DNA from 4 places in the Pectobacterium sp. A5351 genome. Region 3 is predicted to be linked to each of the others. Evidence: predicted binding sites of a transcription regulator. Region 3 holds the regulator's gene; each other region holds the start of a gene.
What was found. Region 3 encodes PurR, which represses purine synthesis genes. Its sites were predicted from a motif close to CANGCAAACGTTTGCNTG; they were not measured.

Region 1: the regulator PurR is predicted to act here: its motif matches at 5,921-5,938, upstream of tusA (sulfurtransferase TusA).
Region 2: the regulator PurR is predicted to act here: its motif matches at 4,486-4,503, upstream of purE (5-(carboxyamino)imidazole ribonucleotide mutase).
Region 4: the regulator PurR is predicted to act here: its motif matches at 4,811-4,828, upstream of O1Q74_RS19785 (nucleobase:cation symporter-2 family protein).

The regions. Positions count from the first base shown of each region.
Region 1 covers NZ_CP116477.1:92,893-100,220, forward strand. Annotated here, with positions in the region: gene O1Q74_RS00415 (M16 family metallopeptidase) at 1-883, shown strand, start outside; gene O1Q74_RS00420 (hypothetical protein) at 1,101-1,259, shown strand; gene O1Q74_RS00425 (sugar kinase) at 1,356-2,288, opposite strand; gene yhjD (inner membrane protein YhjD) at 2,438-3,454, opposite strand; partial or broken gene O1Q74_RS00435 (MFS transporter) at 3,786-4,310, shown strand; gene O1Q74_RS00440 (DcrB family lipoprotein) at 4,359-4,925, opposite strand; gene O1Q74_RS00445 (7-cyano-7-deazaguanine/7-aminomethyl-7-deazaguanine transporter) at 5,111-5,788, opposite strand; gene tusA (sulfurtransferase TusA) at 6,004-6,246, shown strand; gene O1Q74_RS00455 (zinc/cadmium/mercury/lead-transporting ATPase) at 6,384-7,328, opposite strand, start outside.
Region 2 covers NZ_CP116477.1:1,289,165-1,296,492, forward strand. Annotated here, with positions in the region: gene O1Q74_RS06055 (IS4 family transposase) at 1-709, shown strand, start outside; gene O1Q74_RS06060 (HAAAP family serine/threonine permease) at 983-2,272, opposite strand; gene purK (5-(carboxyamino)imidazole ribonucleotide synthase) at 2,806-3,876, opposite strand; gene purE (5-(carboxyamino)imidazole ribonucleotide mutase) at 3,873-4,382, opposite strand; gene lpxH (UDP-2,3-diacylglucosamine diphosphatase) at 4,561-5,283, opposite strand; gene ppiB (peptidylprolyl isomerase B) at 5,294-5,788, opposite strand; gene O1Q74_RS06085 (DoxX family protein) at 6,209-6,640, shown strand; gene cysS (cysteine--tRNA ligase) at 6,990-7,328, shown strand, end outside.
Region 3 covers NZ_CP116477.1:1,910,662-1,917,989, forward strand. Annotated here, with positions in the region: gene O1Q74_RS09095 (riboflavin synthase subunit alpha) at 1-124, shown strand, start outside; partial or broken gene O1Q74_RS09100 (cyclopropane-fatty-acyl-phospholipid synthase) at 322-644, opposite strand; gene purR (HTH-type transcriptional repressor PurR) at 850-1,875, opposite strand; gene cydH (cytochrome bd-I oxidase subunit CydH) at 2,253-2,342, shown strand; gene O1Q74_RS09115 (C40 family peptidase) at 2,417-3,268, opposite strand; gene O1Q74_RS09120 (Grx4 family monothiol glutaredoxin) at 3,610-3,960, shown strand; gene rnt (ribonuclease T) at 4,071-4,742, opposite strand; gene gloA (lactoylglutathione lyase) at 4,886-5,293, opposite strand; gene O1Q74_RS09135 (DUF1289 domain-containing protein) at 5,573-5,812, shown strand; gene slyA (transcriptional regulator SlyA) at 6,039-6,476, shown strand; gene O1Q74_RS09145 (glycine zipper 2TM domain-containing protein) at 6,608-7,075, opposite strand.
Region 4 covers NZ_CP116477.1:4,295,727-4,303,054, forward strand. Annotated here, with positions in the region: gene spoT (bifunctional GTP diphosphokinase/guanosine-3',5'-bis pyrophosphate 3'-pyrophosphohydrolase) at 1-1,817, shown strand, start outside; gene trmH (tRNA (guanosine(18)-2'-O)-methyltransferase TrmH) at 1,823-2,515, shown strand; gene recG (ATP-dependent DNA helicase RecG) at 2,515-4,596, shown strand; gene O1Q74_RS19785 (nucleobase:cation symporter-2 family protein) at 4,886-6,274, shown strand; gene O1Q74_RS19790 (AsmA family protein) at 6,432-7,328, shown strand, end outside.

The DNA of each region.
Region 1 (7,328 bases), 1.8 Mb from region 3:
ACTCCAACAGTTTTATAAAACCTGGTATACGCCAGATGCGATGACGCTCTACATCGTCGGTCATGTGGATAACCGCAGCGTGATCGAGCAGATCGGGAAAGTCTTCGCCCCGCTGGAAGGGAAACGCGAAGCCCCCGCGCCGTTACCGACATTAAGCCCGCTGCCGACGCAGGCGATCAGCCTGATGAATAACAACGCCCAGCAGGATACGGTGTCGCTAATGTGGGATGCCCCGTGGCACCCAATTCGTGAATCACAGGCGCTGGTTCGCTACTGGCTGGGTGATATGACGCGGGAAGCGATGTTCTGGCACTTACAGCAGGTGCTGGAGAAGAGCCCGCTGAAGGGCAACAACCTCCGCTTCGACTGCAATGTGTTTTATACCCGTTCTCAGTGCGCGATTAATATGGATGTGCCGAATAGCGAAGGCGTTGAGCCGGGCGTGACGTTTATCGCGCGTGAGCTGGCGACGCTGCGTGAAAAAGGGCTGACACAGCAAGAGTTTGATGCGCTAATCGCGCGCAAGACGGACGAACTGAATAAACTGTTTGCCACTTATGCGCGTACCAGCACGGACATCCTGATGGATCAGCGCCTGCGCTCTCAGCAAAACGGTGTCGTAGATATTGCTCCCGAGCAGTATCAGAAACTGCGCCAGACCTATCTGTCCTCGCTGACGCTCGATATGCTGAATCAGGAACTGCACCAGCAACTGGTGCAGGATACGACACTGATGCTGATCCAACAGCCCGGTGAACCGGAAGCAAATATGAAGGCGTTGCAGGAAGCCTACGACCGGATTATGACGCCAGTGACTGAGCCTGCTGCCAGCACCGCAGCAGCGTCTCAAGCTGAAAAATCGCCTGCCGCGCAGTCGCAGTAGGGCAGTCGCCTTTGGATATCAGGATGCAGGGTAGCGGTTTGTGGTTTCCGATCGGAGTAAAAGGCCACGTATAGCAAAGTACAGGATATCGTTAGCAGAACGTTAGGTAATGTAACTCTTTATTTATACGTGGATTTTAAGGAAAAATCTCGTTGTTGCTACCTTTCTCCACCCCTATTATCCCTCGTGTTTCATAAAATGTACCGAGGGATAAAATATGAGTCGTATTCTGAAAGCTGCGGGGGTGCTCGCGCTGATCACCATGTTGAGCGGTTGTCTGTTCCCACCTCCGGGTGGAGGCGGCGGTGGCGGTCGGGGAGGTGGTCCATTCGGGGGCTTCCAGGAACAGCCGATGAGCCAGCCAGGACCACATTAAACCACAAAGCCATCGGTGAGGCAGAGTGCTACCACTGTTATGCGTCATATCTTAAGGCCGCTGTTGCGGCCTTAAGATTGATGTGATGCACGGTGATTATGCAGGCATTGCCTCAAGCGGGATAATCGCGCCACGGTATTGAATGACCGTGCTGGCTGTCAGGTGGCCGCGCTGTGCCGCTTCCTGCGTGCTGCCGCCATTCAGGCGCACTGACAGGTAGCCTGCGCTGAAAGAGTCGCCCGCTGCGGTGGTATCGACCACTTTCTCTTTTGGCAGTTTGATCGCCGGGATATCAACCAACGCTTGTCCACGTTCTGATACGATGCAGGAGTCCGCGCCGCGTTTAATTACCACTTCGCTAACACCCAGATTGTGCGTCCGCTCCAGCACGGCTTCCAGCGGCTTCGTGCCCCACAGCATGTCTTCGTCATCCAACGTCAGGAAGGCAATATCGGTACAGGACAGGATGTCGGTGTAGGCCTGTTGCGTCTCTTCCTTGCTCTGCCACAGACGTGGACGGTAGTTGTTATCAAAAATCACTTTACCGCCGTTGGCGCGGCAGGCGCGCAGCAGGGCGAGGAGACGCTGACGGCTTTCGGCGTTCAGAATCGCCAGACTGATGCCGCTCAGGTAGAGATAGTCAAAGTGTGCCAGTGACTGACCGATTTTTTCTGCTTCCGGGCTGTCCAGCCAGTAGCGGGCTGCGGCGTCATTGCGCCAATAGTAGAACGTACGCTCGCCGCTCGCGTCAGTTTCAATGAAGTATAGACCGGGCAGTTTGTTGTCCAGTCGCTGAATCAGGTCGGTTTTCACCCCTTCTTTTTGCCAGGCGGCAACCATCTCGGTACTGAAGCTATCTGTGCCGAGTGCAGTCACGTAATGCACGCCCAGTTTCTCGGAGTTTACCTGACGGGCAATGTAAACGGCGGTGTTCAGTGTATCGCCGCCAAACCCACGATTAAGATCCGTGCCCTTCTGCGACAGTTCGATCATGCATTCGCCGATTACGGCAATGTTAGTAGTTGTCATCACTTTTGGCCTGTTTGAAAAAGCTGGGTATAAAAAACGCGGAAGCTAACATCAGTCTCAACATTACGTGAGACTGAGTCAATAGTCTTGAAACGATGTTTTACTTTTTCATGACACAGATCGGAAAACCAGTGCTTCCCCCGCTGCTCTTAACGATCGGAGGGCGGTTCTTTTTCCTGCTCATTCCGGTCTGTCGAGGTGTCACCTTTATAGTTTGCCGTGGCGATCCAGGCGGCGCAGAAGAGCGTCAGGCGCGCGAAGAAATAGAAGAATGCCATCAGGCCAATAACCGAACCGAACGCGGCACCGGAAGGCGAACTGGCCAGTTTAGGCAGTGCGACTGTCATTGCGAATTTTATGGCTTCAAAACCCACTGCGGCGATCAGTGTGCCGCGAAAGAGCGCTTTGCGCTTGGGTTTATGGCGCGGCAAAACGAAGAATATCCAAAGGAATAACAGATAGTTGGCGAAGATGGATATTGATAGAGCGATCAGCGTCATCGCCGGGCGCAACCACTCAATGCCATCCAGCCCCAACGCGGTCACAATCATGTTTTGCGCGGTGCCGGCAACCGAGGTCAGGAACAACGTAATAATCAGCGCAATGACCAGGCCGGTCAGCGACAGGAAATCCCGCGTGTACTGAAAGTAAATCTTCTCTTCATCTTTCGGGTTTCTTTCCCAGACGTCGCGCGATTGGGCTCGAATCGCTTCGCGCAGGTTTCCCATCCAACTGACGCCGGAATAGAGCGCGATCAGCAAACCGGTTAGCCCAACGGTAGTACGCTGCTGTACGGCTGTGTTGACGGTATTTTTCAGCGTAGTAGCCAGATTCGGATCGCTGATACTGTTAACGATGCGGTTGATCAACCCCGTCAGTAGATCGGGATTGGAGGCCAGCACAAAGCCCACGGCGGCAAAAGACACCATGAGAATGGGGATCAACGACAGAAAAGAAAAGTAGGTAATCGCCGCACCAAACTGGTTGCCCATGCGGTCGTTGAAACGTTCTCCCGCGCGAATCAGGTGGGCCACGCTGGGAATCGCCTGAATACGTGCGGCCAGACATTTAGCCTTGTCCAGAAGCGAAAGGGGTGGCTGCGGCGATGTGTCCCCCGCAGGGGGTGATGGTGTTGGCTGGCGGTCCGGGTCTGCCGGTACAGGCATTGCGTTTCTCCTGTGTTCGGGATTAGTTTAGTAGCATAAGGTTGATTATAACCAACAATATACTCGTCATCCTTCAAGTTGCATGTGCGTTGGCTGCGCTACTCGGCACACTGGCGTGTGCCTCGCCCCGTTGGGGCCGCTGCAAGGAGCGTTCAAACCTGCTTTTAGCAGGTTTGTCAGTCACCCGAATCACTTACTTGAGTAAGCTCATCGGGACTCCTTCTCTTGCCGCCTTCCTGAAACTCGAATTATTTAGAGTATATAGCAATATGATTTTTCGATGTTTTTTTGAAATTACGTCATACACGGACGTTAAGCGAGTGAATTTTCCATGCCAACACCTTCCCCATCCGAACCGTCGCTGAGCGGTCTGCGCCTTAATCTGCGCATCGTTTCGATTGTGGCGTTCAATTTCGCCAGCTATCTGAATATTGGTCTGCCGTTGGCGGTGCTGCCGGGGTACGTGCACGATCACCTTGGCTATAGTGCGTTCTGGGCCGGGCTGGTGATCAGCCTGCAATACTTCTCCACGCTATTGAGCCGCCCCCATGCGGGTCGCAGCGCCGATGAAAAAGGGTCGAAGAACATCGTCATCTGGGGGTTGGCTGGCGTCATGTTAAGCGGCGTGTTTTATCTGCTGGCCGCTTTTAGCGATGCCTCGCCGGTGATGACATTGCTGCTGCTGTGCCTTGGGCGCATTGTTTTGGGGGCCGGACAGAGTTTTGCCGGTACCGGCGCAACGCTCTGGGGCGTCGGCGTGGTGGGTTCTCGACACATCGGACGCGTGATTTCATGGAATGGCATTGCCACCTACGGCGCGATGGCGATTGGCGCACCGCTCGGCGTACTTTGCTATATCCTTTAAATAGCCACCTAGGTGGCTACTGTCCGACGATAACACCGATTATTTCAGCTTCAGGGTGTGGATGATGCCTTCTGCTTCGCTCTGTGCCTGCTGCTGATTGCTGGCTGGCAGCGTGATTTGCAAGGTCAGCAGTTGGTTTTCCACTTTACCCAGCACGACGGAGGAATAAGCCTGCTGTCCGCTGCTGGTGATAATGCTGTCGAGCTGTTGCAGCTTCTTGCCGTCAACGTCGATAGTCTTATTGGTCACGACCTGAAGGTTGGCATCGCGTGTGCGCTGCTGATCTTCCAGACGCTGTGCCAGAACGGTCAACTCTTCCGTGGTGTTGTCGCCCAGAATCACGATGACCGCTTTCTGGCCATTGTCATTGGCGTAAACGTGCATGTTGTTCGCCTGTGTTCCGACTTTGCCACTCTGGTCGCGCATGTCGGCGGGCAGAGTAAACGCAATCTTGCCCTCCATTAATTCAATATTCTGACCCGCGCTGGCTGCTGCGGCAGGTTTATCTTGCGCGCCCGCTTTTGCGGCGTCATCCGTTTTGCCATCACAGGCAGCAAGCAGGCCGACAAGCAAGCCGACACCGAGGTATTTGATTACATTCGACATGGGATCCCTTTCTCTCGTTTTTGAACAGGTCATCTTTTGAAACAGGTAATAACAGTATGGCACCCTATTCAGATAGCAAAAACAAGCGTTTTGTTGTTGCAAACCGTTGTGGGAACCTGCGTTATTTTTACAAAATGATGAGTGATTTAGCGGGAAAGGGCGGCGTAAATCGCCGCCAATTGGCATTAATGGTGGCTGCTGACAGAACGGTAGTCGGCTGAGTATTTCTGCTCGCTCAGTCGTTTGAGCACCATATTTAGCATCACGCCGTACATCGGCAGGAAGAATGCCAGGCTGATCAAAAGTTTAAAGGCATAATCTACCATCGCAATTTCAACCCAATTCGCGGCCATAAAGGCATCGGTGCTGCGATAAAACGCGATGAAGAAAAAGGCCAGTGTGTCGCTGAAATTACCAAACACGGTCGACACGGCCGGAGCGACCCACCACGCGCGTTTCTGGCGTAGCCGATTGAAGACGTGAACATCCAGAATCTGGCCCAGAACATACGCCATGAAGCTGGCGCAGGCGATACGTGCCACGACGATATTCACCTGACTTAATGACTCGAACGACTGCCACGATCCCTGATAAAACAGGGACGACACCAGATAGGAAATCACCAGCGCAGGTACCATCACGGTCAAAATGATACGACGCGCCAGCGGTGCACCGAAAATCCGTACCGTCAGGTCAGTTGCCAGAAAAATAAACGGGAAGGTAAACGCGCCCCAGGTGGTATGAAAACCGAAAATCAATACCGGGAGCTGCACCAGATAATTACTCGAGGTAATGATCAGGATATGGAACAACGATAGCCAGATCAGCGCCGTAAGCCGCTGCTGGGGAGTAAAACGATACATAATGTGACCTTTTTGGTTATTGGGGTTAGGGAACCCAAGAGATAGCGTGCAGATTTATGCTGCAACGCGGCGGCATAATACGCAATTGCTTTGCTAATGCAATGTCTTTTGCCCAGAAAAATGGCTGTTTTATGCGCAAACGTTGTCGTCGCTTGCGTCGGGAAATCCTCCGCGTAAACTAGGGCGGTTTTTTGATTCCAGCACTGAGAACGTTGATGACCGATCCTTTTACCAACCCGGATAAAACCCTTGATGCGCAGGGGCTGCGCTGCCCTGAGCCTGTGATGATGGTACGTAAGACGGTACGCCAGATGGAAACCGGGCAAACGCTGCTGATTATCGCCGACGATCCGGCCACCACCCGCGATATTCCCGGTTTTTGCGTGTTCATGGAGCATGAGCTTCTGGCGCAGGAAACCGAACAGCTTCCCTATCGGTATCTGCTGCGCAAAGGTTAATAATATTCAGTGCGTTATATCGTTCGTTGACGTGTGTGATTAGGAGAAACACGGGGATGAGGTTCCCGTAGGGAGGCCTCGCCCCGTGGTCGCTCCGTGTATCTCGAGCCTTCAATTCACAGCCAGCAACGGTAATATCAGTCCTGTTTTCTCAATAGCCGTAGCGCGTTGGCGGTGACCAGCGCGGTTGCGCCGGAATCCGCCAGCACGGCCAGCCACAGTCCGGTAATACCCAGAATGCTGGTGACCAGAAAGACCGCTTTCAGCCCTAGCGCGATGGCAATGTTCTGACGAATATTACGTTGCGTTGCCCGCGACAGGCTAATCATGGCAGCCAGCCCTGTCAGGCGGCTGTGCGTGAGTGCCGCATCGGCCGTTTCCAGTGCTACATCCGTCCCGCTCCCCATCGCAATCCCGATGGTTGCGGCTTTCATTGCTGGTGCGTCGTTGATACCGTCGCCCACCATCGCGACGGGATGCTGCTTGCTCAACTCGCTGACTGCAGTGACCTTATCGGCAGGGAGCAGGCTGGCGCGGTAATCGATCCCTAATGTCGCTGCAATCGCTGCCGCTGCGCGAGGATTATCGCCCGTGAGCATCACGCCTCTGATCCCCAACTGCTGTAAGGCATCCAGCGCTTCACGCGCATCGCGGCGTAGCGTATCGCTCAGCGCCAGTAAACCGAGCAGCTTGTCGTCTTCTTGTACCACCACGACGGTTTTCCCTTCGCTTTCCAACGCGTCAATCCACTGTAGCCCGTCGGCGTCGAGCAAGTCGGGTGCGACGCGAGTCGGCGCGCTGACCTGAATCCGCTTGCCGCCTATCGTGCCTTCCACGCCGACACCTGCCAGCGCTTTGCGGTTTTCCGCCATTGGCAGGAATGTGCTTGTGGACAACGCATGCTGAACGATGGCTTTGGCAAGCGGATGGTGCGAACCCGATTCCACCGCGGCGGTGCGCGTCAGCAGCGCCGTTTCGCTAATGCCTGCGGCGGGCAACACGTCCGTCACCTGCGGCTTGCCTTCCGTCAGCGTGCCCGTTTTGTCAAACGCGATGGTCTTGATGCTGCCCAGTGATTCCAG
Region 2 (7,328 bases), 620 kb from region 3:
CTTCCACAATGAATGGTTTCGGCATATCAAAGCACTGGGATGGGACTTTATTGGTCGCATCCGGGGAAACGTAAAATTTTGCCTTCATCATGGCCCGGAACGCTGGCTGAACGTGAAAGACTGTACTGGCACGGCGCGCGCGGAATATCTGGGAGCCGGAACGCTGGCGCGTTCAAAAAAGGCGCAATGCAACGGACATTTTTATCTTTATAAAAAAGCGCCGAAAGGCCGAAAAAGCCAACGTCGCAAAGGGAAACCGAGCCATCCCACAACAGAAAAAGAACAGCGTGCGTCAGCTAAAGAGCCGTGGCTGCTATTTACCAGTACTGATGAATTCAAGCCCCATGAAATTATGAAACTCTACAGCAGGAGAATGCAGATTGAACAAAACTTTCGCGATGAAAAGAGTGAGAGATTTGGCTTTGGCTTACGCGCCTGTGGAAGCAAAACGGGTGAGCGGCTTTGGGTGCTGAGTTTGCTGGCAACACTGGCATCAATTGTTCTCTGGTTATTAGGATATCATTTTGAAAATAAAGGTCTTCATCTTCATTATCAGGCGAACAGCCTTAAAAGTCGAAGAGTGATATCGTTTTTGACACTGGCGGAAAATGTACTGCGGCATTCACCGCGAATAATCAGGCGAGTGAAGCTGGAGAGTATTTTAGCCCAACTCACCAGCACCTACCGAAATATGGTGCTGGTTTATTAGCGATGATTTTGTGGGGATCCCTCAGCCTTGCAGGGCCGCCGCAAGCGGCGTTCAAATCAGTTAAGCCGATTTGTCCCCACTCACCCCAGTCACTTACTTGAGTAAGCTCCTGGGGATTCGTGTGGTTGCCGCGTTACGATGCTCATTGCTGAGCATCGCCCTAAAGGGCCAACACTTCGCGTTGTTCAAAACGTTAACGTTTTGTCCTACAACTCGAATTATTTAGGGTATGACTAGAAAATAACGTATCGGCGTTAAAGTCGAGTGGGGGGGTTACAGCAGATCGCGCAGGCTGTAAACGATGGCGGAAATAGCGATCAGTCCCATCAGGGTGACAAAGACGTTACTGATGTGGCCGCTGTATTTCTTCATTGCCGGGACTTTCTGAATAGCATACATCGGCATCAGGAACAGCAGGCATGCGATAATCGGGCCGCCTAACGTTTCGATCATACCCAGAATGCTTGGGTTCAGTGTTGCCACAATCCAGGTCGTGATCAGCATGAACAGCGCAGTGATGCGGTTCAATTTGGTGTGGGAAATGGTTTTTCCTCTGCTGCGCAGGGACTTCACGATCATGCCGTTAAAGCCTTCGCCTGCACCCAGATAGTGACCCAGGAACGATTTAGAGATCGCGATGGTGGCAATAACCGGTGCCAGATAGCCCATGACCGGGTTGTTAAAGTGGTTCGCCAGATAGGACAGAATAGAAATGTTCTGTGTTTTTGCTTCCATCAGCTCAGCCGGAGACAGGCTCAGTACGCAACTGAAGACGAAGAACATCACGGTCAGGACCATCATGATGTGGCTGTAAGACAAAATGCGTGAGCATTTTTTCTCTGCGTCATCGCCATATTCTTTCCGTTTGGCAACGGCGAAAGAAGAGATGATCGGCGAGTGGTTGAAGGAGAAAACCATCACCGGAATAGCCAGCCATAATGTCGCCAACAGACCGTTGCCCGTGACGCTGGAACTCAGAGAAATGTTTTCAAAAACAGAGGTATTCCAATTAGGAATTAAATAAAGCGCCAGCAACATCAGCACGGCAACAAAAGGATAAACCAGAATGCTCATTGCCTTAACGATCATCGCTTCACCGAAGCGAACAATAAACATTAGCCCGAGAATTAATATTAATGACAGCAGGGCACGCGGTGGAGAAGGCAGATGTAATTGGTGAGTAATAAAGCTATCTACCGTATTGGTAATGGCGACGCTATAAACTAATAGGATCGGATAAATAGCGAAAAAATAAAGCAAAGTGATTAATTTACCTGCACCAACGCCGAAATGTTCTTCAACAACTTCGGTAATATCTTCGCCACCTTTTTTGCCTGATAATACAAAACGGCATAAAGCACGGTGAGAATAATATGTCATCGGGAAAGCAATCAGCGCCATGATAATTAACGGAATTAAACCACCAATACCCGCGTTGATAGGTAAGAATAACACACCAGCGCCGATGGCTGTGCCGTAGAGGCCCAGCATCCAGACGGTATCGCTTTTACGCCATCCTGAAGTCTGTTCTAACACCTGGCTGCTATCTTGAATTGTGCTCATATACTGATTTCTCCTCGGTGAACACATTAATACCCGTCGTACAGGGGTATAAAAATTACAGTACCGGCAACTTGCCGTTACAGAGTTTGAAAAACGAACAAGACATATTGCTAATTATGTCAACAGGTCAATACTGTTTTGTGGCGGCATTCTATATCGTGGTGGTCAGCGAATAATATTGAGGCGATCACAGAAATGAATTGACGGGAAATATTTTAATAAATTTCCGCGAAAATTAAAACATCAATCCTGATACTTTATTTTAAATATTTTTAACGGCTCGTTATTGATACTTTATTTCATTGCTGAATGATAAAAAATGAACAATAAATAAAATAAAGGGTAGCTAAAATAATAAACGCAATTTTTCTGATGTCACGCGCAATGATGGTTTTTCTCTTTTTTTACGGTGCGGTATCGCGAGCGTGCTTCCTGCGCACGCATCGAATCGCGTTGTTATTCACCGTGGACGATTAACACACGAGGCGGTTATCCGACAGGCGGTAACCTGCCGGATAACAGTTACCGAGCTGTCAGGCGATGAGTTTTTCTTCTGCCCACTCCAGACCGCTGTGGTACTCCTCGGGTAAGAGAGGTGCCAGCGATTGCAGCGAGTGTCTTAACTGTGCGGCGTTCGACGATGATAGGTTGAGATGCCCCACTTTGCGACCAGGGCGAACGGCTTTCTCATACCAGTGCAGATGTACCAGCGGCAGCGTCAGCCAGTCGATATTCACGTCGGTGCCAATCAGGTTGACCATCACCGAAGGCGTTTCGACGACCGGTTCCGGCAGCGGCAGGTCGAGAATGGCGCGCAGGTGCAGTTCAAACTGGCTGATCGATGCACCATTTTGCGTCCAGTGTCCGCTATTGTGTACGCGTGGAGCCAGCTCGTTAATGAGCAGACGGTTGCCGACGATAAAGCATTCCATTGCCATCACGCCCACATAGCCCAGCGCATTCATAATCGCGGACAACATCTGCTCGGCCTGTGCTTGCAACTGCGGGTTGGGCTGAGGGAAAGCGACGCTGGTACGCAGAATGCCATCCTGATGCAGGTTATGGGTGAGCGGATAGAACACACATTTACCGTGCGTATTGCGCGCGCCAACCAGCGAGACTTCGCCTGAAAAATTAATGCCTTGCTCAACGATGCATTCGCCGTAGCAGTCAGCGGGCAGCGTCTGTTGCTCGCCGTCGCGCAAGCGCCACTGTCCGCGACCGTCGTAACCACCAACGCGGCGTTTAACGATAGCCAATTCACCTAATGAGGCGAAGACGTGTGGCCATTCATCGGCACAGGCCAGCAATTGCCAGGGTGCGGTTGCCAGATTCAGCGAATCCAGCAGTTGTTTTTGCGTCAGGCGATCGGCCAGACGCGGGAAAATATCACGGTTCGCAAACGCCGTGTGTTCGGCCAACTCACGAGTGAGGGCGGTTTCCGGCCAGCGCTCAATCTCGGCGGTAATCACACTGTTATGAAACGGCACCGATTCCGGCTCAGCATCCAGCCCCACGGGATAAACGGCGATCCCTAACGGTTCGCCAGCCTGACGTAGCATTCTGCCCAACTGACCATTGCCTAATACGCAGACCGGTTTCATGCCTCCTCCCGCGGATCGGGATGAGAGAGCACATCATCGGTTTGCGCCTGACGCCAGTCGGTCAGTCGGGTGGCGATGCCACGATCGTGCAGGGCGAGAATTTGTGCGGCCAGCAGAGCCGCATTCGCTGCGCCCGCTTTGCCAATGGCCAACGTGCCGACCGGAATACCGCGAGGCATTTGGACGATAGAATACAGGCTGTCTACACCGCTCAGCGTTGAGCTTTGTACCGGTACGCCAAGCACGGGAACCAGCGTTTTCGCTGCCAGCATACCCGGCAGGTGTGCTGCGCCGCCTGCGCCAGCGATAATCACATCAAAACCGTTCTGTGCCGCTTGTTCTGCAAAGCTGAACAGCTTATCCGGCGTCCGGTGTGCGGAAACGACTTCGGTATGAAAAGGAATGTTCAGCGTGGTGAGGATTTCCGCAGCAAACTGCATGGTGGCCCAGTCACTCTTTGAACCCATGACGATGGCAATTTTAGCCGGGGCAACGTTGGATGACATGCCTGTAACGCTCCTGTGATTGTACGTGTTCGTGACGCGTTCGCGTCGGCCAGACAGGGAGGGTCTGGCGTTGAGGGCGTAGAGCATATCACGCCATTATGGCGAGGAAAACGGTTGCGTATGCGGAAATGCTGGGGGAATGAGGTGAGAGGCCGTTAAGTCAATGTCAGGAAACGCATTAAAATGGGAAGGAAATCAGTTCGATATTTTGTGGTGTGACCTTAATCATCGACCCTTCTTCATGCCAGGCACCCAGAACGGCACGCCGACCAGAAGATTCACCGAGATCGACCTGATGAATGGCGGGGCGGTGTGTGTGGCCGTGGATCATCGTCTTCACCTGATAATACCGTAGGCGTTCAAGCACGGCGTCGTGATTGACATCCATAATCTGCTGCGATTTTTTCTGGTTTTCCTGCTGGCTGGTCGCACGCATTTTCGCCGAGATTTTCATGCGTAATGATAAAGGCAATAGCAGGAAGAGTCGCTGAATAAACGGGTTATGGACCCGGTGACGGAATTGTTGGTAGTGATGATCGTCGGTACACAGCGTATCACCATGCAGAATAAGGATCTTCTGGCCGTAGAGGTCGAGCACGGTTTCCGTTGGTAGCAGCGTCATTCCGCTTTGTCTGGCAAAACGCTTACCGATCAGGAAATCACGGTTACCGTGTACGAAATAGCAGGGAATACCGCGCTGATGTAAGGCATAGAGTTCCGCAGCAATGGTCGCATGCAGCGGCTGGGGATCGTCGTCGCCGATCCAGGCATCGAACAAATCGCCAAGAATGTAAAGCGCATCGGCATGAATCGCATCATGGCGTAAAAAACGCAGAAAACCGGCGGTAATCGCCGGTTCATGAAGACTTAAATGCAGATCGGCAATGAACAGCGTTGCCATGCCAGTCAGATTATTCGCTGACCGTTACGTGGGTAATCACCACGTCTTCTTTCGGTACGTCCTGATGCATGCCGCTGCGGCCAGTCGCCACGCCTTTGATTTTATCAACGACGTCCATACCTTCGGTAACTTCAGCGAAAACGCAGTAGCCCCAGCCATCAGCGCGCTCTGAACGGAAGTTCAGGAAGTCGTTATCAACAACGTTGATAAAGAACTGGGCAGTGGCAGAGTGTGGATCGTTGGTACGAGCCATTGCCAGCGTGCCACGCGCGTTTTTCAGGCCGTTATTGGCTTCATTTTTGATTGTCGCGTTGGTTTCTTTTTGATCCATACCGGGAGCGAAGCCGCCGCCCTGGATCATGAAACCATTAATCACACGGTGGAAGATCGTGTTGTCATAAAAACCGCTGCGGCAGTAGTTCAGGAAGTTTTCTACGGTAACCGGCGCCTTGTCTGCAAACGTATTAATAACGATATCGCCGTGATTGGTATGAAGCGTAATCATAATAATGAACCCTAGATAGCCTTAGTGATAAGAGTGCTGCTCACAAAAGGCGGTGAACAGCAAGAGCGCTGTTATAGCATAACTGGTCGATTGAGTCAGTACTTCGCGCTTACCGCACCACTGTTGGTGGTTGGATGGATGAGAAAATCGTATAAAAAGGTTTACTACTCTGATTTTGGTAGGTGTCAAATAATATGTGTGCTGAAGAATATTGCGCAATAAGGTGTTAATCAGGCAACAGGGACTTTTAAAAACAAATAAATTGATCAAAATTTCAAGTGAAAGTTAATTAATTTGAATGAGATTTTTGTTGCCCCAGATCAATATTTTGCGTAATCAACGTATTCTTTTTTTGTGGCTCAGATTAATCTGAGAGTAATTCTTATTCTTCCTACATAACTCTAAAGAGATAGGTGAACTATGCTGGGTATTCTGGATGGTGTTAACCGTTTATTAGACAAGCCGGACTTTGGCAAACTGTTTTTGCGCGTATCTTTCAGCGTGTTGATGCTGTTTCATGGCTGGCATAAGGTACACGGTGGAATCGGTGCTATTGAAGGTATGCTGACCTCGGCGGGGCTCCCTGCTTTTATTGGTTACGGCGTCTATGTCGGAGAAGTCATCACCCCGATTCTGATGATTCTCGGGATTCTTACACGTCCTTCTGCGCTGATCTTCTCCTTCACGATGGTAGTGGCGACGTTGCTGGTTCACCCAGATGGTTTCGTCACGCTGGCAAAAACCGGTGCCTGGGGTGTTGAAGGCACCGCGGTGTTCTTCTTTGCGGGCATCGCCATTGCCCTGCTCGGCAGCGGTAAATACTCTGTGATGTCGAATCCGCGCTGGCGTTAATGGTTTTCTGCCGGCGGATTCTTTTTTGTCAGTCGCCGCTAATGGTGCGAAATGGCCCGGATTTTCCGGGTCATTTCATTTTTATCCTTTCTCGCCGATTCCCTCTTCTTATTAACCTTGCAATACAGTAGGGTTCAGGTTTCAATACGCCGTTGGGTATCAACCCTGAATGCATTGATGTTACTGTCGCTAACGGCGGCTGTGATTGACCTATCGTGTGTATGCTACGTTTTTGAGTGCTATGTTTTTTAACACGATGCCTTTTGAACGTTGTGCGGTTGTGCAAACCATTTCTTTGAAAACCATTTTTTTGTGAAAACCATTTTTATAAAAACACTGGAACGCCCTGATGCTAAAGATTTTTAATACGCTGAGTCGCCAAAAAGAGGAATTTAAACCCATCCACGCCGGTCAGGTGGGAATGTATGTGTGTGGCATCACCGTTTATGACCTGTGTCATATCGGTCACGGGCGTACTTTCGTGGCGTTTGATGTGGTGGCGCGGTATTTGCGGTATCTGGGATATTCACTGAAATATGTGCGTAATGTCACCGATATTGACGACAAAATTATCAAACGTGCCGCCGAAAACGGGGAAACCAGCGACCAACTGACGACCCGTATGATTGCAGAGATGCACGCCGATTTTGATGCGTTGAATATTCTGCGCCCGGATGCCGAGCCGCGT
Region 3 (7,328 bases):
GGGGCAGAAACGTCTGGGGCATCGCATCAATATTGAAATCGATCCGCAGACACAGGCCGTAGTGGATACGGTTGAGCGCGTGTTGGCCAGCAAGCAGGCAAGCGACCTAAGCAAAGAAGAGTAATTTCTGCGTTATCTGTTCTTGTAAACCGGACGAACAGCCTCGTCCGGTTTTTTCTTTTCTGTCAGCGTGGAACGCGTAATCCTCCGTCGACCCCATCCAGACTGAACACCACTTGCCAGAGCTGGAGGGTTCTTGATCGGAAGGCTCCGGCACAAAGGTTAAGGTAGTAGCTGAACATCCGGCGGGAACGGACAGGGAGCACGTCTACGGGATTGCGGATTCATGATACGGGAGAGGGCGACCCGTGTGAGATCGTGCAGACGGCGGGGCAGTTTCGCCTCCAACCTCGCGAGCAGGACACGATGGGAAAAGATATCCAGTCGTTCACATTCCCACCACCCGTCCATGTAGCTTTCTCCCAGTCCCAGCGATCCTTCACGCAGAACACGCTTAAAAAAGCCGGGATGGGTTACGCGGATGTCAAAAGAACGGGGCCGTTGATGGTGATATCTGCTACATCCAACATGTTCTGCACGATGTGGAACCAGGGCGCGCATTCTTCTGTATAAGGTAACCCCATCATGTCTCCTTAACTTTTTACGTGTAAAAGTATCGTAAAACATACCTGGGCAGCACTTATCGCAGCCGACGTATCGGCTGTCACCAGAGAAAATGAAACGCGGTATTAAATTTAGAACCACTTCAGCCAGCATACAAGAAAATTGGCTGAAGCAGAGAGGAGAACTGGCTGGAATAAAAAAGTTATCTGTATCGTGTCGCCGCGCTTAGCGGCGATAATCGAGGTAAGGGCCGTCTGCCACAGAGCGGCGTTCAATTAACGTCGGATGGACTTCAATGACGTGCGCATCTTCCCGCTTACTGGTAATGCGATCCAGCAACATCGCGAAGGCGGACTGCCCCAGACGCTCTTTCGGCTGATGAATGGTGGTCAGCGCCGGCGTAAAGAAACGCGCGTGGCGCACGTTGTCATAACCGATCACCGAAATATCCTGCGGCACGCGCAGACCCAGTTCGTCTGCCGCGCAGATGGCACCCATCGCCATGATATCGCCACCACAGAATACGGCCGTTGGTCGCTGTTTCTGCGCGAGAATCTGATGCATGGCTTTATAACCGGATTCCGGCTCGAAATCGCCCTGAACTACCCACTCTTCGCGTACGGTGATATCTGCTTCCTTCAACGCTTTTAAAAAGCCGAGGTAGCGCCCGCTGCCGGTGTTGCGTTCCTGAATACCGGGGATGGCACCGATATCCCGATGACCGCGTTCGATCAGGTAGCGGCCTGCCATATAGCCGCCTTCAAAGGCGTTATCGATAATCGTATCGGTAAAATCGCTGTGCATCTGTCCCCAGTCCATCACGACCATCGGGATGCTGCGATAATCTTCCAGCATCGCCAACAACTCAGGTGGATATTCGGCACACATCACCAGGAGACCGTCGACGCGTTTTTGCGCCAGCATGGAGAGATAAGCGCGCTGTTTACCGATGTCGTTATGCGAATTACACAGTACCAGCGTGTAGCCTTTGGCATAGCAGCTATTTTCGACGGCTTCGATGATCTCGGCGAAATAGGGAGCCTCGCTGGATGTGGCCAGCAAACCGATTGATTTAGTGTGATTAACTTTGAGGCTGCGGGCGACGGCGCTGGGCGAATAGTGCAATTCTTTGATTGCCGCCCTGACGGCTGCCTTAGTCTCTTCGGCGACGAAACGTGTTTTATTGATCACGTGCGATACGGTTGTGGTGGAAACACCAGCACGTTTTGCCACATCTTTAATCGTTGCCATCTAAAAATGACTCCTGAACTTACCTGTTACAGACGTAAGTATATTGTTAATCGTTTGCCTACGTTTAAAGTTCTTCTTCTAAGCTAAAAAACAGGATTTCAGAAGGAGAATGCCGAATGTTATACCGAAGGGATCTGGGTTGACGTTTTTCGACCGATACGCAGCGCTTTCATAAACAGCGGATTGTGTCCGATTTATCATGAAAGGGAAAGGGCTAATTTATACTATTAGTGATGCATTGGTCCGAGATTTTTCACTAAAATTATGAAAGAATCGTAATAACCCTATTGTTTGTGGTTTTAACCGCCTGAATGGGTTCGCTGTAAAGGGCAGTTTCCTCTTTCAGATAAAATTTGTTCGTTAATAAGGAGTGATTTATGGATACCGATCTGAAGATGTCTTTGCTGACAACGCTTGGCGCATTGGCGATGATCATTGTGTTCAGTTTTGTTGCGGTGCTGAACTAACCGAACGATGTCTCTGTGTGGTTTTCGGTATTCAGACACGTTTATATTGCATAAAACGTGTCTGAATCTGTTTCTCAACGAATGGTCTGCGGTGTTACCACGCGACGCGCGCCAACGTAGTGCTCCTGCCAATAATCTTCATTCAGCTTGCTGATACGAATATCTGAACCGGTACGAGGCGACTGGATAAATTTTCCTTCTCCCAGATAAACCCCGACGTGATCGGCTGCGCCGCGATTATTGATGCGGAAGAAGACCAGATCGCCACTTTCTAGTTCGCTCTTTTTAATCGGAGCGGCATCACGCAGGTGATACATTTCGTTAGCCGTGCGTGGAATCTGGATCTTAACGACATCTTTGTACGCGTAATAGACCAGTCCGCTACAGTCGAATCCGGTAAAGGGGGATGAGCCGCCCCAGTGGTAAGGCTTGCCTATCTGGCTCATCAACTTATTCATTGCTGTCGTTTTGGCATGCTGATAACGCTTTTTATGCGCCGCGCTCAGCGCCATGCCTTTTTCAGTAGGGGCCGGATTTTTCTCCGTTTTTCCCTTGATCGCCGTTTTCTTCAGCCCGCTTTTGACTCTGGCCTGTGCGGTTGTCTGTTTCTCTTCTTCAGGCTTTAGCTTTTTGAGATTTTTTTTCACTAGCGCGGGTGTGCTGCTTTGCGTCCGTGACGGCTTTTTTTCTGTCGGTTTGTTCGCGCTGCGGGGTTTGGTTTTCGTGTTAGCTACGCTGGGTTCTGGTTTTTTGCTTTTGATCGGTGTCGGTGATTTCGCATTACCTTTTGTTTGACGGCTTTTCTTATTGGTTTCTTCAACAGTGTTTTTCTTTGGCGCAGAATGCGGAGTATGCGGCGCAGCCTGAACGACGTTCAGGGACAGATTGCTGAAAAATAATATAAAAAGAGTAATAAATAAGCGCATAATAAAAGTGACCGAACATAATCCTTAACTCGCTCAATCCGCACAGTATTCCTGAAAACGGCGTCATAAAAAAGTGGGCATGACCGCTTTATTCATACAGAATAGTGAAAAAACGTTAATAGTTGTTTTTTCGATTGATTTATCAACGCTTTCTGGCGTCGATTTCATCAATGGCGAATAACTTGCCGGGAAAATACCCCTACAAAAAATGGCGTTTTTTTGTGGCTGGTGGCATCGGTACAATATCACTGAGTCAATGTCGCTGTCGTAGTATCTCTGACGGCGGCTCATGGCTAGCGTTTTGGACGTTAGCCATCCTATAGGTTTAAGGAAGCAAGAAGATGACGACACCGACAATTGAAAAAATTCAGCGCCAAATTGCTGAAAACCCGATTCTGCTGTACATGAAAGGCTCCCCGAAATTGCCAAGTTGCGGTTTTTCCGCACAAACGGTTCAGGCGTTGTCTGCATGTGGCGAGCGTTTTGCGTATGTTGATATTTTACAGAACCCGGATATCCGCGCTGAGCTGCCGAAATACGCGAACTGGCCGACGTTCCCACAACTGTGGGTTGATGGCGAGCTGATTGGTGGTTGTGATATCGTGGTTGAAATGTTCCAGCGTGGTGAATTGCAACCGCTGATCAAAGAAACGGCCGACAAATACAACGCGCAGCAGGCCGATCAAGAGTAATGCGTTCTTTTGACGTAATGACGATGTCACCTGTTGTTACGATGCGAGCGTAAATTCTTCCAGCGGGTGCCTTATGGCACCCGTTTCTTGTCTCAATTTTTCCGTTCTTCTTAATGTTCGGCTGACACGTCTTCCTGCGAATTTTCTTCCAGCGCAATCGGCCATCCGCCCAAACGCTTCCAGCGGTTAACCAGCTCACAGAATAGAAGTGCCGTTTGGTTGGTGTCATACAGTGCGGAGTGTGCCTGGCTGGAGTCAAATGCAATACCCGCAGTAATACAGGCTTTAGCAAGGACGGTTTGGCCTAACACCAGTCCGCTGAGTGCCGCAGTATCGAAGGTAGCGAAAGGGTGGAATGGGTTGCGTTTCAGGCTACAGCGTTCCGCTGCTGCCATCATGAAACTGTGATCGAATGTGGCATTATGCGCAACGATAATGGCACGGTTGCAGTTTTGCTCCTTGATCCCTTTGCGCACGACTTTGAAAATTTCATGCAACGCATCATATTCACTCACGGCACCGCGTAGCGGATTGGTGGGGTCAATGCCGTTAAACGCCAGCGCGGCGGGTTCCAGGATCGCACCTTCGAATGGTTCAATATGAAAATGTAGTGTTTCATCTGGCTGCAACCAACCGTCTTGATCCATTTTTAATGTTACCGCCGCAACTTCCAGCAAGGCATCAGTTTTCGCATTAAATCCGGCGGTTTCGACGTCAATCACAACCGGGTAAAACCCACGAAAACGACCGCTCAGGGCGTTCAGATCACTTTTATCAGCCATTTGTCTCTTAATTGTTAGCAAAACGCAGCGCGTATTATGGCAAATTTTGGCTGGGGATGCAGCATGTCCGTTGTCTTACAAAGGCGGAGGTAGTAGAAGAGGAGAGAACAGGTGCTGATACAGCACCTGTAGAATGTAGGATATTAGTGGCCAATGCCGTTACCCGCGTGGGCGTTTTCGATCAATTCGATTTTATAGCCGTCAGGATCGTCAATGAACGCGATGACGGTTGTGCCGCCTTTGACCGGGCCAGCTTCACGCGTGACATTGCCACCTGCTTTGCGGATACGTTCACAAGTTGCGGCAACATCGTTAACGCCCAACGCGATATGACCATAGGCATTGCCCAGATCATAGCTGTCGACGCCCCAGTTGTAGGTCAGTTCGATAACCGCACCTTCGCTCTCTTCGGTATAACCAACGAAAGCCAGCGTGTATTTGTATTCGGTATTCTCACTGGTACGCAGTACGCGCATGCCCAGAACCTGAGTATAAAAATCGATAGAACGTTGTAAATCGCCAACACGCAGCATGGTGTGAAGTAAACGCATAGTGTCCTCATTAAAAGTACAACAAAAGGGAAGTATAGCGCCGTGACGCTGTCGAGTCCAAACTGTTAGGATTATGCTAAAAATGCGGCACGATGGTGGGGTTTGTGTTAAAACGTACTGTAAATAGCGCGTTGGGTCACTTTGAGACATGCCTGATGTTTAAAAAAAATCGTCAGTTATTACAACGGTTATCTAATTATTTTCATTGTGGCTGTCCGTTTGGGCTTGCCAGCGGTAAAGAACAGGGCTTCAATAAATAGAGTTGTAGCAGGAGGTGTTGTGCCAGAGCAACTTGAACTCTTTGTTGTCCCTAATCCATGCCGTGGTATTTGTCAGGCGGATGACTGCGGGTATTGTCACGGTTGCTTTCGCAGCCGTAATGAGCGCTTTAATTGGGGCCAAATGAGTGATGCGCAGAAACAGGATGTGCTGCGTTTGTGTCGACAGAGAATGAAACGCTCACAGCGTTCAGAGAAAACCGATACGCCAGCAGAGTCTCGTCAGCCATCGTTGTTTTAAGGCAGCTTGCCTTAGATGATCTATTTACGTGCAATTTTTTTAAGCAACGCAGGAGCGTTTGATTGAATAAAATAAGCCTGAGATCATTTTTAAAAGATTTTTATTTGATAGAATCCATTTCACGATGGTTCTATTTTTACAACAATAAAGACGTTTCTTATTTTATAAATCAGAGTTGATTGCAATCCAGGGATATAACTTAGCGTGATAACAATAAGGAGAGGTGATGGAATTGCCATTAGGATCTGATTTAGCCCGTCTGGTGCGCGTATGGCGTGCGCTAGTTGATCATCGGTTAAAACCACTTGAACTGACCCAGACGCACTGGGTTACGCTGCATAACATATACCATTTACCCCCTGGCCAATCGCAGATTCAACTGGCCAAAGCGATAGGCATTGAGCAACCCTCATTAGTCAGAACACTGGATCAGCTTGAGGAGAAAGGATTAATCACTCGCCACGTTTGTGCGCACGATCGTCGGGCAAAGCGTATTATGCTGACCGAATCAGCAGAGCCGATCATACAGGCAGTCAATGGCGTAATTAGCCATACACGTAATGAAGTATTATTTGGAATTACGCCGGAGCAGGTCGATGAATTAGCGCTGTTGGTTGCGCGCCTTGAGAAAAATATATTGGCATTACATGAAAATCAAGCGTAGCTAAATTTGGGTTACGCAGAGGGAGAATTAAATCCCGGTAATATTGCCGATATCTGTTATTGGTCATTCATTCTGGGAGTTGATTATTCGTTGTGACGATCGCCGCAGTTGGCGGCGATCGTCACACAGCATTATCGTGGAGAAACGGTGATACTGCGGCCATTGCTGGCCATAGCAACACGTTGACCCGCGCTGAATTTCGTATCGCCTTGTTTCTGTACCACCATAATGGTACTGCCGTCATCACGGCGAATTTCCAGTTCTACGCCCTGTGTACGGTTCAGTGCACTTGTTGCGCTTTGACCCGCTACTCCGCCTGCTACTGCACCGGCTGCTGTCGCCAGACTACGACCAGTACCGCCGCCGACCGTGTTGCCCAGGAAACCACCCAGTACGGCACCGCCCAGCGCACCGATCACGTTAGAATCTTCCCCCGCCTGAATCTGAACCGGGCGCGTAGAAACAATCGTACCGTAGGTCACGGTCTGCACCTGTTTAGCTTCGGATGCACTGTAAACATCACCTGAAAGCGTACTGGTATTAGCACAACCAACCAGCGTGATACCGGCAAGGGTAACCACAAGTAAACGCTTCATCATAATACAAACTCCTTAATAGCGAATATGTCGGGCTGGCTCAGCCGCGGCCGACGCAGTGTTATACCAATAAATTATGGTCTGGCTCAGTGTAGCATGCCACTCTTTTTACTCTTTTTTTCAGAATATAATAGTGCGCTTAAATTGCGTATAAACAGAGGAGTAAATAGCACGAGAAGTGGCTTTTTTTGTAGCAAATATTATCAAAAACCTTCATTTGGTTAAAACCTGGTCCGTGTGGCAAAAACGCAAAAAA
Region 4 (7,328 bases), 2.0 Mb from region 3:
AACTGGTAGAAGGCGTTTCCAAGCTGGACAAACTGAAGTTCCGCGATAAGAAAGAAGCGCAGGCTGAAAACTTTCGCAAAATGATCATGGCGATGGTGCAGGATATTCGCGTCATCCTGATCAAACTCGCAGACCGTACCCATAACATGCGTACACTGGGTTCATTGCGCCCGGACAAGCGCCGCCGCATTGCCCGCGAAACGCTGGAAATATACAGTCCGTTGGCACATCGGCTGGGTATCCATCACCTCAAAACCGAGCTGGAAGAACTGGGTTTTGAGGCGCTGTATCCGAACCGTTATCGCGTCATTAAAGAGGTCGTCAAGGCCGCACGCGGTAACCGCAAGGAAATGATTCAAAAAATCCTGTCGGAAATCGAAGGTCGTTTGACCGAAGCCGGGATTGCCTGCCGCGTCAGCGGTCGCGAAAAACACCTGTATTCCATCTACTGCAAAATGCACCTGAAAGAACAGCGTTTTCACTCCATCATGGATATCTACGCGTTCCGGGTCATCGTGAAAGAGTTGGACACCTGCTATCGGGTGCTCGGTCAGGTTCACAGCCTGTATAAGCCGCGCCCAGGCCGAGTAAAGGACTACATCGCCATTCCCAAAGCCAACGGCTATCAGTCACTGCACACGTCTCTGATTGGCCCGCACGGCGTACCGGTCGAAGTACAAATTCGCACTGACGACATGGATCAAATGGCGGAAATGGGTGTTGCCGCGCACTGGGCCTATAAAGAAGGCGAGAGTAGCACTACGGCACAGGTACGCGCCCAACGCTGGATGCAAAGCCTGTTGGAACTCCAGCAAAGTGCCGGTAGCTCATTTGAATTTATCGAAAGCGTGAAGTCAGACCTCTTCCCTGACGAGATGTACGTCTTCACGCCGGAAGGCCGCATTGTGGAACTTCCCGCAGGCGCGACGCCCGTCGATTTCGCCTATGCGGTACATACCGATATCGGCCATGCCTGTGTCGGCGCGCGCGTCGACCGTCAGCCTTACCCGCTGTCACAGTCGCTCACCAGCGGCCAAACCGTTGAAATCATTACCGCGCCAGGTGCCAGGCCGAATGCCGCATGGCTTAACTTCGTGGTCAGCTCCAGAGCGCGCTCCAAAATCCGCCAGATGCTGAAAAACCTCAAGCGTGATGATTCCGTGAGCCTCGGTCGCCGTTTGCTGAACCACGCACTGGGCAACGGCCGTAAACTTTCTGACATCCCTGAAAAGTCGATTCAGCTTGAGCTTGAGCGCATGAAGCTCGCGACGCTGGACGATTTGATGGCGGAAATTGGTATGGGTAATGCCATGAGCGTCGTCGTGGCGAAAAATCTGCTGAACGAACAATCGGAACTGGGAACAACCGGGCTGCGCAAGTTGCCGATCAAAGGCGCGGATGGCGTCATGATCTCCTTTGCCAAATGCTGCCGCCCTATCCCTGGCGATCCGATCATCGCCCACGTCAGCCCCGGTAAAGGGTTGGTTATTCACCATGAATCCTGTCGTAACATTCGCGGCTATCAGAAAGAACCTGAAAAATTCATGGCGGTAGAATGGGATAAGGTGACGGAACAAGAGTTCATCGCCGAAATCAAAGTCGATATGTTCAACCATCAGGGCGCGCTGGCGAACCTGACGGCTGCGATCAACGCCGCTAACTCCAATATTCAGAGCATCAATACGGAAGAGAGAGACGGCCGCGTATACAGCGCCTTTATCCGTCTCACTACTCTCGATCGCGTTCATCTGGCCAATATTATGCGTAAAATTCGCGTCATGCCGGATGTCATCAAAGTTAACCGTAACCGAAATTAATCGTCATGACCCCTCAACGTTATGCACGCATAAAAGAGATGCTCAACTGCCGTCAGCCCGATCTGACAATTTGCATGGAGCAGGTGCATAAGCCCCATAACATTTCTGCCGTTATCCGTACCGCGGATGCCGTCGGCGTGCACCAGGTCCATGCGATTTGGCCCACCAGCCGGATGAAAACGCTGGTTTCCTCGGCTGCGGGCAGTAATAGCTGGGTGCAGGTGAAAACCCATCGCAATATCGGTGATGCGGTTGGTCACCTGAAAGCCGAGGGCATGCAGGTTCTGGCGACCAATTTGTCTGAGCACGCGGTCGATTTTCGGGAAATTGATTACACCCGCCCGACCTGCATTCTGCTCGGACAAGAAAAAACCGGTATTACTGCCGAAGCACTCAAACTGGCCGATCGGGATATCATCATTCCGATGACTGGCATGGTGCAATCGCTGAATGTCTCCGTAGCCTCGGCGTTGATCCTGTATGAAGCGCAGCGCCAGCGCCAGATAGCAGGCATGTATCAGCGCGAAGACAGCCCGCTGGATGAAGAAGAGCAGCAGCGGCTGCTGTTTGAAGGGGGCTATCCGGTACTGGCACGCGTCGCAAAACGTAAAGGGCTGCCTCGCCCTCATATCGACCATCAGGGTCAAATTGTCGCGGATACCCCGTGGTGGGCCGCGATGCAATCGTCGGAGTGCTGATGAAAGGCCGCCTGCTTAACACCCAACCGCTGAGTACACTTACCGGCGTGGGTGCAAGTCAGGCAGCGAAGTTCGCGCGACTCGGGCTGGAAACCGTGCAGGATCTCCTGCTGCACTTACCTCTGCGCTACGAAGACCGTACGCATCTTTATCCTATTGGTGACCTCCTTCCCGGTATGTATGCCACTGTGGAAGGTGAAATCCTACGCAACGACATCACCTTTGGCAGCCGTCGCATGTTGACCTGCCAGATCAGCGACGGCAGCGGCATGCTGACCATGCGCTTCTTCAATTTCAGCGCCGCGATGAAAAACAGCCTCGCACCGGGACAGCGCGTTACCGCTTATGGCGAAATCAAGCGCGGTAAAATCGGTGCGGAGATCATCCATCCTGAATATCGTGTTCAGGGGGATAGTACGCAGGTCGAGTTACAGGAATCACTCACGCCGGTTTACCCCTCCACAGAGGGCGTTCGTCAGGCCACGCTCCGCAAACTTACCGATCAGGCATTGGCATTGCTCGATGCAAACCCCATCGATGAGTTGCTGCCTGAATCCCTGAGCCGATCGCTCATTAGCCTGCCGGACGCGCTGCGCACGCTACATCGTCCCCCGCCGGATATGCAGCTCAGCGAGCTGGAACACGGTAAGCACCCAGCGCAGCAGCGGCTGATTATGGAAGAACTGCTGGCGCATAACCTGAGTATGCTCGCCGTGCGGGCTGGGGAGCAGCGACATAAAGCCTCGTCGCTACAGGAGAAAGATGGCCTTAAGCAACGCCTGCTCGCCGCTCTGCCGTTTAAACCCACACAGGCTCAAGATCGTGTTGTGGCGGAGATTGAAGTGGATATGGCGAAAGACTTCCCAATGATGCGTCTGGTGCAAGGCGATGTGGGCTCAGGGAAAACGCTGGTCGCCGCGCTGGCCGCATTACGTGCTATTGCCAATGGCAAACAGGTCGCGCTAATGGCACCCACAGAGCTATTGGCCGAACAGCACGCTCATAACTTCCGTCAGTGGTTTGAACCGCTGGGGCTTGAAGTAGGCTGGCTGGCTGGCAAACAAAAAGGAAAAGCGCGTCAGGCGCAGCAGGATGCCATCGCCAGCGGTCAGGTTTCCATGGTGGTCGGAACGCACGCCATTTTTCAACAGCAGGTGAAATTCAACGGGCTGGCGTTAGTCATTATTGATGAACAGCACCGCTTTGGCGTGCATCAACGCCTTGCGCTGTGGGAAAAAGGCGAAGAACAGGGCTTTCATCCCCATCAATTGATTATGACCGCCACACCAATTCCCCGCACGCTGGCGATGACGGCCTATGCCGATCTGGATACGTCCGTCATTGATGAACTGCCGCCGGGCAGAACCCCCGTCACCACAGTCGCCATACCGGATTCACGCCGCAGCGACATCATCGGGCGCGTGAATAATGCCTGTCAGCAGGAAGGGCGGCAGGCCTATTGGGTATGTACGCTGATCGAAGAATCCGATCTTCTGGAAGCACAGGCAGCAGAAGCCACCAGCGAAGAGTTGAAGGCTGCTCTGCCGAATCTCAAGGTTGGGTTGGTTCACGGCCGCATGAAAGCACAGGAAAAGCAGGCGGTGATGCAGGCCTTCAAACAGGGCGAACTGCAACTGCTGGTGGCGACCACCGTCATCGAGGTCGGTGTGGATGTACCCAATGCCAGCCTGATGATCATTGAAAACCCGGAGCGCCTGGGCCTGGCGCAACTGCACCAGTTGCGCGGGCGCGTCGGACGCGGCGCGGTGGCATCCCACTGCGTGCTGCTCTACAAAACGCCGATGAGCAAAACCGCACAAAAACGGCTTCAGGTTCTACGCGATAGCAACGATGGTTTTGTGATCGCTCAGCGCGATCTAGAAATTCGTGGGCCAGGCGAATTATTAGGGACGCGACAAACCGGCAATGCCGAGTTCAAAGTGGCCGATCTCTTGCGCGATCAGGAACTGATTCCGCAGGTACAGCGCGTTGCGCGCCACCTGCATGAGCACTATCCCGAGCATGCCATTGCGCTAATCGAACGCTGGCTACCCGAGCGCGCACGCTACACCAACGCCTAATCGCAGCAGCGCTTCTTCATTTTTTAAAACTATACACTAAATAATTCAAGTTGCAGGAAGGCGGCAAGCGAAGGAATCCCGATGAGCTTACTCAAGTAAGTGATTCGGGTGATTGAACGCGGCCAACGCACATGCAGCTTGAAGTATGACGGGTATATCCCCTTAAATAATAAGGTCTTGCTCATTCAGACAAAATTCATATCGAAAAGATGAGCTAGCAAACGTTTGCTTTCAGAAAAGAGATCATTAAAATGCGCTCTTTGTCGTTTCAGGAACGCCAACTTACATCATGACTACCACCACGGAAACGTCCCAAACAGAAGCCGCTGCCGCACCTCAGCGCAGTGAACTCATCTATCGTCTTGAAGACAGGCCGCCGCTGCCGCAAACGCTGTTCGCCGCCAGCCAGCACCTGTTGGCCATGTTTGTTGCGGTGATTACCCCCGCGCTACTGATCTGTCAGGCATTGGGTTTACCCGCTCAGGATACGCAGCGCATCATCAGCATGTCGCTTTTCGCCTCCGGCCTGGCCTCTATTCTGCAAATTAAAACCTGGGGACCCGTCGGTTCTGGTCTGCTGTCTATTCAAGGCACCAGCTTTAACTTCGTGACACCACTGATTATGGGTGGACTGGCGCTGAAAAATGGGGGCGCAGACGTTCCCACCATGATGGCGGCGCTGTTCGGTACACTGATGGTCGCGTCCTTCACCGAAATCATTCTTTCACGTTTTTTGCATTTAACCCGCCGCATCATCACCCCGCTGGTTTCCGGCATTGTGGTGATGATCATTGGTCTGTCGCTGATTCAGGTTGGCCTGACTTCTATCGGCGGCGGCTATGCCGCAATGGGGAATAACACCTTCGGCGCACCCAAGAATTTACTGCTGGCTGGTGTGGTGTTGCTGGCTATCATTCTGCTGAACCGCCAACGTAACCCCTATCTGCGTGTTGCCTCACTGGTGATTGCCATGGCGGTGGGCTATCTGGGCGCCTGGATGATGGGAATGCTGCCGGAAAATACGTCTTCGCAACACGATACGGCCATCATGGTGCCAACACCGCTGTATTACGGTTTAGGCTTTGACTGGAACCTGTTGATCCCACTGATGCTGGTCTTCATGGTGACATCGTTAGAAACCATCGGCGACATCACCGCGACCTCCGATGTGTCTGAGCAGCCGGTCAAAGGCCCGCTGTACATGAAACGCTTAAAAGGCGGCGTGCTGGCAAACGGTCTGAACTCTTGCCTTTCCGCCGTATTCAATACCTTCCCTAACTCTTGCTTCGGCCAGAATAACGGCGTTATCCAGCTTACCGGTGTTGCCAGCCGCTATGTGGGCTTCGTGGTTTCACTGATGCTGATCGCACTGGGGCTGTTCCCTGCCGTTAGTGGATTTGTACAGCATATTCCAGAGCCGGTTCTGGGCGGCGCCACTATCGTGATGTTTGGTACGATCGCCGCTTCCGGTGTGCGCATTGTGTCCCGTGAGCCATTGAACCGTCGCGCAATCATGATTATTGCGCTGTCGCTGGCCGTTGGCCTTGGCGTGTCTCAGCAGCCGCTGATTCTGCAATTCGCGCCGGATTGGATTAAAACATTACTGTCTTCCGGTATTGCCGCTGGCGGGATTACCGCAATCGTGCTGAATTTGGTTTTCCCTCACGAAGAAAAATAGCGCCAACCCGCAATAATTTCTGTTCAGTTCATGTAAAAGCGAGCGGTGATGCAACACCGCTCGCTTTTTACTGTCTGTAACAGCATTACCTATTGAGCCTTCAGGGAAATTGCGGCATAAGAACAGTTCTCCCTGACGATTGGCATGGACTGACACGATGAAATTTATCGGGAAATTATTGCTGACCCTACTGCTGCTGGCCTTTTTAGCGCTCGTGGTCGTATACGTATTGCTGCAAACCAGTTGGGCGGCAGGCTGGGTGAGTAATTGGGTAAACCAGAACACCGACTACCAGTTGTCACTGGGAAAAATCAATCATGATTGGTCAACAGCCGATCATATCCAACTCACCGATGTCAGTTTTGGTCAGAAAAACCAGCCGCCGACGCTCACCGCCAGGCAGGTTTCAGCCGGGTTTAGCGTGCGTCAACTTACCGAACCACGCCATTTTGCCAGTCTGGAATTAGAAGGCGGTACGCTGAATCTTTCCTCACAGTCAGCCACACTTCCTATCGAAGCCGATGTACTCCAACTGCGCACGATGGCACTGCAGGCAAAAGACGGTGACTGGTGCCTGAATGGCCAGCAGATCAACGGCGGGATGACGCCGTGGCAACCCGAGGCGGGCTATCTACTGGGCAAGCAGGGGCAGTTCCAGCTCAGCGCCCGTTCACTCGAACTTAACGATATTCCCGCCAGCCAGGTCTTGGTTCAGGGTGAAATCAACCATAACCAGCTGATTTTGAGCAATTTTGGTGCAGATATTGCTCAAGGGCAGCTAACGGGCAACGCCAGCCGCGCGGAAGACGGCAGTTGGCAGATCGGTAACCTCCGACTCAGCAATGTCCGTTTGCAAACACAGAGAACGCCGGAGGCCTTCTGGCAACCCGTGACCGAACTGCCTTCTGTTACCGTTGACCGTTTTGATCTGATTGATGCCCGTATTGAAGGGCCGGGATGGGCGTTTATTGACCTGGATGTTGCCCTGCAAAATGTCACATTTAAGCAGAATGACTGGCAGAGCGAAGGGGGAACGCTGTCGTTCAATGCAACC